Regions from separate parts of the Roseococcus sp. YIM B11640 genome, predicted to be linked through region 1. Evidence: predicted binding sites of a transcription regulator. Region 1 holds the regulator's gene; the other holds the start of a gene.

The links. The regulator LexA, encoded in region 1, represses DNA repair genes until DNA is damaged. The targets are predictions, from matches to a motif close to TGTTCTANNTANGTTC.
Region 2: a site for LexA is predicted at 2,207-2,222, ahead of WJM96_RS03590 (PA0069 family radical SAM protein). Genes of this name have one in related genera too.

Annotation. Positions count from the first base shown of each region.
Region 1 is NZ_JBBJOZ010000004.1:166,648-171,039, forward strand. Features, by position in the region: gene WJM96_RS17220 (DUF169 domain-containing protein) at 1-197, opposite strand, end outside; gene WJM96_RS17225 (isocitrate lyase/PEP mutase family protein) at 273-1,238, shown strand; gene WJM96_RS17230 (N-formylglutamate amidohydrolase) at 1,274-2,140, shown strand; gene lexA (transcriptional repressor LexA) at 2,151-2,846, opposite strand; gene WJM96_RS17240 (SDR family oxidoreductase) at 3,018-3,887, shown strand; gene WJM96_RS17245 (alpha/beta hydrolase) at 3,840-4,392, opposite strand, start outside.
Region 2 is NZ_JBBJOZ010000001.1:702,235-706,626, forward strand. Features, by position in the region: gene WJM96_RS03580 (YqgE/AlgH family protein) at 1-427, shown strand, start outside; gene WJM96_RS03585 (ABC transporter substrate-binding protein) at 455-2,035, opposite strand; gene WJM96_RS03590 (PA0069 family radical SAM protein) at 2,228-3,313, shown strand; gene WJM96_RS03595 (DUF6428 family protein) at 3,326-3,841, opposite strand; gene WJM96_RS03600 (ArsR/SmtB family transcription factor) at 3,890-4,246, shown strand; gene arsC (arsenate reductase (glutaredoxin)) at 4,243-4,392, shown strand, end outside.

The DNA.
Region 1 (4,392 bases):
ACCAGCTGGCAGGTCGAGAAGCGCTTGCCCTTAGGCGGATAGCGGAGCCCCGGTACGGCCGCCATGCTGGCAGCGTCGCGGAAAAGTTTCATGCCGAATGGAAGGGTTCGCAACCGTAATAGGTCGGACAGCGCGTTGGCCAGTTCTGCTAGCTCAGCTCCCGTAGGGCCTAGTGCCTCACTTGATCCGTCGGCCATGGTGTGTCCTCCTTGTGATTGAAGCTAGGCTCGCATGAAGCCCGAGAAGGCGGAAGCGTCGAAGGAGGATAAGGGATGCGGCTCGGTCAAGCAGAAGCCGGTCGCCCTGGCGAAAGATTGCGGGCTCTAATAGCGAAGCATCGCCCCCTGATTGTGCCTGGCTGCTACAATGCGCTTTCGGCCCGTATCCTCGAGAATGCTGGCTTTGAGGCCGTTTATATGTCGGGTTACGGTACTTCTCTCGGAATGCTGGGCCTCCCCGACGCAGGGCTAGCTACGCTCACGGAAATGGCCTCAAACGCGAAGGCGATTGCATCGGCAGTTCGGGTACCGGTCATCGCCGATGCCGACACCGGGCATGGCAACGCCATTAATACGATCCGCTGTGTCGAGGAGTTCATCCGCGCTGGGGTGGCCGGAATTCATTTGGAAGATCAGGTCGCCCCCAAACGCTGTGGGCATGTCGCTGGACGTGAGGTGATTGGGCGAGCCGAAGCGGTAGCGAAGGTTCATGCTGCTAGCGAGACGCGAAAAGCTTTGGATCCGAGCTTTGTTTTGATCGCTCGCACCGATGCCCGGGGTGCCCATGGAGGTTCGCTGGAGGAGGCCATCTGGCGCGCTAACGCATTTCTGAATGCAGGCGCTGATCTCGCCTTTGTCGAAGGGCCAGCCAGTGTCGAAGAAGTTCGACGGATCACCACGGAGGTCCAAGGGCCGATATTTTACAATATGACCGGCATTTCTCCTCGCCTTTCCGCCGAGCAGATGTCTGATCTTGGCATAAGACTGTGCATACTTCCCGGTGCATTGCTCCGTCAGTCGATCATGGCGATGGCTGATCTAGCTGCGGAACTCCGGTCGGAGGGACCGTTGGCTGAACTAAGAATGGATGAGCGCTTTCGCCGACACGCCCTCGGGAACCTGCATGATTTTGCGGGTTTCGGACAGATCCGTGCATTGGAGGCCCGGTACCTACCTGCCGAGACGCAGGCGAAATACGAGTCCGGCCTGGGCCACCTACCGAATGCAGCGGCGGAGTGACATTGGGCGCGGGCCATGGCCTACTCACATCGTTCATGGATGACCAAGCTACACACTCGATCCCTTATGATCTGATCCGCCCGCCGCGGCAGACCCTGCCGCTTGTCTTCGCTTCGCCGCACTCCGGCCGGGACTATCCGGGCGAATTCCTTGCGTCCACGCGCCTCGATTCAGTTTCGATCCGTCGGAGCGAGGACGCTTTCGTCGACGAGCTTTTCTCAGCAGCGCCGAGATTCGGCGCCCCACTCCTGGCTGCGCGGTTCCCGCGCGCTTGGTGCGATGCCAATCGCGAGCCCTGGGAACTCGACCCCGGGATGTTCGACACCCCGCTCCCCAGCTGGGTGAACAGCGCGAGCCCCCGCGTCGGGGCGGGCCTCGGAACCATTGCGCGCGTTGTCGCGACGGGTGAGGCCATCTATAGGCACCGGCTGTCCTTTTGGGAGGCGGAGCGCCGCGTTCGGTCCTGCTGGGAGCCGTATCATGCCGCGCTTTCGTCCCTGATAGCCGAAACGAAAGCAAACTTCGGGTTCTGCCTGCTCGTGGACTGCCATTCCATGCCGGCCCATCCCGCTCAAGCCCTGGATCCTCCTGATTTCGTGCTGGGTGACGTGCACGGGACGACCTGCGCGCCGCGCGTCACGCGATATTTTGAACTTGGCCTTCAGCGAGCCGGATATCGCGTGCGTCGGAACGACCCGTATGCGGGCGGGTACATCACTCGCCATTACGGCCGCCCCCGAGAGGGCGTGCATGTGATTCAAATGGAGATTGCTCGGCCGCTCTATATGGACGAGCAACGGATTCAAAAAAGCCACGGCTTTTCCAAGGTGCAGACGGATCTTACCGCTCTGCTTCGCGGTCTGGCTGAAGAGGACTGGATCGGCCTAACCGCAAGGTCGTAATACCGCCCCATCAATACGATCGAAGCAGGCCTACCAGTCGCCCCTGCACCTGGACGCGGTCCGGACCAAAAATGCGTATTTCATGGTTTCGGTTTGCGGGCTCGAGCGCGACGGAATTGCCCCGCCGACGCAGCCTCTTCAGGGTGACTTCGTTCGAGTCCACCAGGGCCACCACGATATCCCCATTCTCCGCCGCATCGCCGCGACGGATAACAACCGTGTCGCCATCCAGAATACCTGCCTCAATCATGGAATCGCCGGCCACTTCAAGGGCGTAGTGTTCGCCCCCAGCAAGCATATGCATGGGGACATCGACAGTTTGCCCTTGGTCGCGCAACGCCTCGATCGGACTGCCAGCGGCGATGCGGCCGAATAGGGGCAAACTGATCGAATTCGGCTTATCTGCTTTTGGCACGCGTCCAAAGCGGGCCTGAACGACATTCCGCGTAGCGGCTTCATCGGCCTCATGATCCTGACGCGGCGGTACGATGCTGCCCGGTAGCCTCACCACTTCCAAGGCACGGGCCCGGTGGGCGCGGCGGCGCAAAAATCCACGATCCTCGAGCGCAGTAATAAGGCGATGAATGCCGGATTTCGACTTCAAGTCGAGCGCCGCCTTCATTTCGTCGAAGGATGGTGAAAATCCTGTTTGTTCAAGGTGTTGATTTATGAACATAAGCAATTCATGCTGTTTGCGCGTGAGCATCGCCGTCAACCTTCTCCCAAATCCGGGAGGTTCGATTCCCCACAGATGGAGCGAACAAACCGGAAACGTCAGATTTGTTCTAGGAAGGTTCTCCGGAATCGGTCAACCCAATTCCGCGGACGTGCTCGGCTTGGCGTCGGTGGATCGGACGTGAGAAATGCAGGGGATCCGATGCGGGAGAACGTAACCCTATTGATCGCTGGCCTTGGCTTTTCGGGCTTCGCAATCGCCCGCCTTGCGGCCATGAGGGGCATCGAAGTTATTGGATCTTCGCGGAACTACGATAAGCGGAAAGTTCCTCCGAATGTTGAGTGGGCGAGTTTTGACGATCCCGCTCCCTACGCGCGCGCGACGCACCTTCTGGCCTCCGTGCCACCCGGTGAGGATGGCGACCCTGTGCTAAGCGTTCATGGTGCTTCGATCCGCTCCGGAAACCTGCGATGGATCGGGTATCTCTCGACCACGGGCGTTTATGGTGATCGCGCGGGGAAATGGGTGGATGAAGCGACGGAAACCCGACCCGGTCAGGAGCGAAGCCGGCGACGAGTTCTGGCCGAGCAACAGTGGAATGCGATAGCTGACCGGCGGCCACTCGACGTCTTCCGGACAGCCGGTATCTATGGTCCAGGAAGAAGTGCGTTTGATGAATTGCGCGCCGGCAGGGCACGCTCCATTCGTCGGCCTCATCATGCCTTCGGGCGAATTCACCGCGATGACATCGCCCGGGCGGTGTTGTCAGCCATGGCCCGCCTCGGGGCTCGGCGGCGGATCCTCCATCTGGTGGACGATGAGCCGGCCGAGCCACGCGATGTGACGCTTGAGGCGGCGAGGCTGCTCGGTATGGAGCCACCACCCGACATTCCCTTCGAGCAGGCTTGGCAAGGCATGAGTGAGATGGGGCGCAGCTTCTGGAGCGAAAATCGCCGCGTCAGCAACCGCATGACGAAGGCTGAGCTCTGCCTCGAATGGGCCTATCCCAGTTTTAGGGAGGGGCTACGTGCCATCCTCGCCGAGGAGCGCACCCAGGGTCCGGCCGAGTAGTGCCAGGTTCTCGGGCGTTGAGAGGCGATGATCCCCATCCTTCACGAGGGTGACTTCTACATCACGCCCTTCGAGCCGATCCGCGATACGGAGGCTGTACTCCCAAGGGACGTCAGGATCCGCTTGACCATGAAGGAGCCTTACCGGAGCGTGAATCGCGATGGGTGCCCCGAGCAGCAGGTGCGATCTCCCATCTTCGATCAGCGCACGAGTAATGGGATAGGGAGGGCCATAGGCGCTTGGACGCAGCCATTGACCCCTTTCCATGATCTCCTCACGGATGGCGGGCGGAAAACTTGCCCACATTAGTTCCTCGGTAAAATCGGGTGCGGGTGCGAGGCCGATGAGCCCCGCAACTCTTTCCGGATGCCGCAGCGCCAGCAGCAGCGAGATCCAACCTCCCATGGACGAGCCGACCAGAATTTGCGGCCCTTGGGTGAGCTGTGTCAGCGCGAGCTCGGCGTCGGCCAGCCACGAACCTATGGTGCCGTCCTCGAAACGTCCG
Region 2 (4,392 bases), on a different contig from region 1:
GATCCCGACCCTGAGCTTCGAGGGCCTGTTGCGCCAGGTGGGGGTGGAGCCGCAGCCGCCGCAGCGCGTCATTCGCCTGGTCAACGGCGGCCCGGTCGAGGAAAGCCGCGGCTTCGTCCTGCACAGCGACGAGTGGAAGACCGAAGGCTCGCTGCCCGTCGAAGGCGGCTACGCGCTCACCGCCAGCATCGACATCCTCAAGGCGATCGCCTCCGGGGGCGGCCCCCGCCAGGGCGTGCTGGCGCTCGGCTATGCCGGCTGGGGCGCGGGCCAGCTGGAGAACGAGCTGCTGCGCAACGACTGGCTCTGCGTCGAGGCCGACGAGGACCTGCTCTTCGGCGGCGAGGACGAGACGCGCTGGGCCCGTGCCATGGCCAAGCTGAAGATCGACCCGGGCCTGCTGTCCGGCGAAGCCGGGCACGCGTAACCCGCGCCCGGCCTCCGGGGGCGGAAACTAGGTTCTTCTCACATTCCAGAAGGCGACGATGCCTTCCAGCACGCCGGTGATGCTTTTCCGGTAGGCCGTCTTGCTGAAGTACTGGCCCGTCGGCAGGTAGGTCGCCTGCTGCAGGATCTCGCGCTGGAAGTCGGACGCGATGCGCTTCTGGCTGTCCAGGTCCGGCGCGTCGATCCAGGCCATGCGCAGTTCCTCGGCCCTCGGCGCATTGGGCCAGCCGAACCACGCATTCTCGCCGTTCGAGCGCAGCACCTGGTAGCCGAGAGGGTTCACGCTATCGATGCCGAACCAGGTGGTGTGGAACATGCTCCACCCGCCCTTGTCGATCGGCTCCTTGCTCGCGCGCCGCTGCACGACGGAGCCCCAGTCCATCACCTGGAAGTCGACATTCATGCCGAGCTTCTTCAGCAGGTCGTGCCCGACCTCGGAGAGCGCGGTCAGCGCCGGCTGGTCGGAGGCGCCCATGAGCACCACGCGCTCCCCATTGTAGCCGGCCTCGCGCAGCTCCCGCTTCGAGCGCTCGATGTCGCGGGGGCGGGTGATGATCTCCATGCCCGCGTCGTTTGCGAGCGGCGTGCCGGGGGTGAAGATGCCGACATTGTCGCGGTAGATGCCGGGCTCCGTCCCCGCGGCCGCGATCATGAAGTCGGCCTGGGACATGGCGCCCACCACGGCGCGGCGGATCGCGGGGTTGTTGAAGGGCGGGTGCAGGCAGTTGAAGATGCCGCTGCCCACGGTGCCGAGCGGGCTCGCATTGTCCATCTGGATATCTCGCGAGCGGCGGAGGAGGGGAATCAGGTCGTTCGGGGGGTTCTCCCACCAGTCGATCTCGCCGTTGGCGAGCGCCGCAGCCTTGGTCGCGGCGTCGGGCATCACGGTCCATTCCACGCGGTCGAAATGCGCGATCTTCGGCCCGCCGGACCAGGCGATGGGCTGGTCGGCGCGCGGCTTGTAGTCGGCGAAGCGCTCATAGACCACGCGGGCGCCGACCACGCGCTCGTCCGGCTTCCAGCGGAAGGGGCCGGAGCCCACGACCTCGCGGATCTGGGTGAAGGGGTCGGTGCCGTTCGCGATGCGCTCGGGCATGATGAAGAGCGCGGAAGGGCCGATCTTCGCCAAGGTGTGCAGCATCGGCCCGTAGGGGCGGTTGAGGCGGATGACGAAGGTGCGGTCGTCCGGCGTCGTCATCTCCGCCAGGCGCGCCATCATCGCCTGGCCGAGCGAATCCCGCGCCGCCCAGCGCTTGATGGAGGCGATGCAGTCGGCGCCGCGCACCGGCGTGCCGTCATGGAACCTCAGCCCCTCCCGCAGGCGGAAGGTCCAGCGCCTGTTGTCGTCCTCGAGGGTGTGGCCCTCGATCATCTGGGGCGTGGGGTTCAGGTTGGCGTCGTAGCCGTAGAGCTGGTCGTAGACCAGCAGCGCGTGGTTGCGCGTCACATAGGCCGTGGTGATCACCGGATCGATGACCGTGAGGTCGGATTGCGGCACGAACCGCACCACGCGGGAATTCGCGGGCTGCGCGAAGGCGGGCGCGGCGAGGGTGGAAGCCCCGGCGGCGAGCAGGCTACGGCGATGCATGAAACTCTCCCAGCCATTCAGAGGATGACGGCCGGGACTGGCGTGGCGCGCTTCGGCGCTCGGCGGGCATGAGACAGGGCGGATGCGCGGCATGCAACAAGCTTCGCGGGCCAGGGGTATATTCACTTTTTGTTCTTGACGTGCCTGGGCATGGAAGGCAGGGTTCGTCGTGAACAGACAGAGAACACGGTCATGCCCGACGGTGCTCATTATCCCCTGGCCCAAAAGGGCCGCGGCGCGGTCTCCAACCCCCATGTGCGTTTCGAGACGCAGGTGGCGGAAGCCTTCGACGACGGCTGGGGCTCGCTGGTCGAGGACATCCCGCCGCTGCGCACGGAGCTGACGCGCGAGGCCGCGAAATCGGCGCTGACCTACAATGACAGCCCGGATATCGGCTTCGACCGCTCGCTCAACCCCTATCGGGGCTGCGAGCACGGCTGCGTCTATTGCTTCGCCCGGCCGAGCCACGCCTATGTCGGTCTGTCGCCCGGCCTCGATTTCGAGACCAAGATCCTCTTCAAGCCCGACATGCCCGAGATCCTGGCGCGGGAGCTCTCCAAGCCCGGCTACGTGCCGAAGCCGGTGACGCTGGGCGCCAACACGGACCCCTACCAGCCGGTGGAGCGCACCCAGGGCCTGACGCGCCGTATCCTGGAGGTGCTGGAGCGCTTCAACCACCCGCTGAGCATCGTGACCAAGGGGGCCGGCGTGCTGCGGGACCTCGATATCCTCGCGCGCATGGCCAAGAAGAACCTGGTGCGGGTCTGCGTCTCCATTACCACGCTGGATGCGCGGCTGGCCCGGGTGATGGAGCCCCGCGCCGCGAGCCCGGTGCGGCGGCTGGAAGCGGTGCGCCAGCTTTCCGCGGCCGGCGTGCCGGTGGCGGTGCTGGCCGCGCCCATGATCCCCGGCATCAACGACGCCGAGCTGGAGCGCATCGTGGAGGCGAGCGCCCGCGCGGGGGCGGACAGCGCGGGCTATGTGCTGCTGCGCCTGCCGCACGAGCTGAAGCAGATTTTCGAGGAATGGCTGCACCAGCACTTCCCCGACCGCGCGGCCAAGGTGCTGGCGCTGGTGCGGCAGACGCGCGGCGGCAAGCTCTACGACAGCACCTTCGGCCAGCGGCAGTCGGGCGAGGGCGTCTATGCCGGCGTGCTGGGGCAGCGCTTCCAGCTGGCGGTGAAGCGTGCCGGGATCGGCCAGCGGATGTGGGCGAAGCCGCTGGATTGCTCGCAGTTCAACGGGCGGGCGGACGACCGGCAGCTGGCGCTGCTGTAGCGCGGCCCGGCCTCAGCAGCATTTGCTCTGGGGCGCGCAGCAGGCGGGGGCCGCCTCCTGTTCGGCACGATGCCGCGGCTTGCAGATGGCCGGCCGCGCGGCGAGCCGCAGCAGAACCCGGTCCGCCTCGATCGAGACGGTGCCGGCATCGAAGACCTGCATCGGCTCCCCCGCCGGCCCGACCTCGAAGGTCAGCCGTGCGGAGGGGTCGAGCGCCACGCGCTGCGCCACCTTGTCGAGGATCGCCAGAAAGCGGCCGACGGTCATGTGCTCGGGCGTCTTTTCCGACGCAGGCAGATCCTCCACCTGCAGGATCGTCTCGCGCCAGGAATCGGGATTTCCGCCGCAGTCGAGCGTCACGAAGCTGCCCGCCTTCACCTCGGTGACGTGATAGCCCGGCTGGATCAGCCGGCCGCCATAGGAGATCACGAGCTTCCGCCCCTCATGGGCGGCCAGCAGGCCCAGGAACGCGCCGAGCGACGCATCGCCGTGGAGATCCAGCGTGAGGGGAAGGGCAGGGGCATTCATCACGGAGCCTCTTTCATTTCGATGTCTCTTGAGATATTGAGATGAACCATGAACGAAACGCAAGCCCTCGAATCGCTCTCCGCCCTGGCGCAGGAAACCCGCCTGCGCATCGTGCGCCTGTTGGTCCGTTCCGGGCCCGACGGCATGCCCGCCGGTGCGATCGGCGAGGAGCTGGAGGCCGCCTCCTCGCGCCTCTCCTTCCATCTCAGCCATCTGGAGCAGTCCGGGCTGGTCCGGTCCCGCCGCGAGGGCAGGTCGATCCGCTACTCGGCCAGCTTCGACGCGCTCTCGGGGCTGATCGCTTTCCTGATGCGGGATTGCTGCCAGGGGCGGCCCGAGGTCTGCGCGCCCGCCGTCGCGGCGCTCTCGGCCTGCGCCTGCCCGCCGGTGGAGGCCGGGGCATGAGCGCGACCATCTACCACAACCCGGATTGCGGCACCTCGCGCAACACGCTGGCGCTGATCCGCAACAGCGGGGTCGAGCCGCGGGTCATCGAGTATCTCAAGACCCCGCCTTCCCGTACCGAGCTGCTGGCGCTGATCGCGCGCATG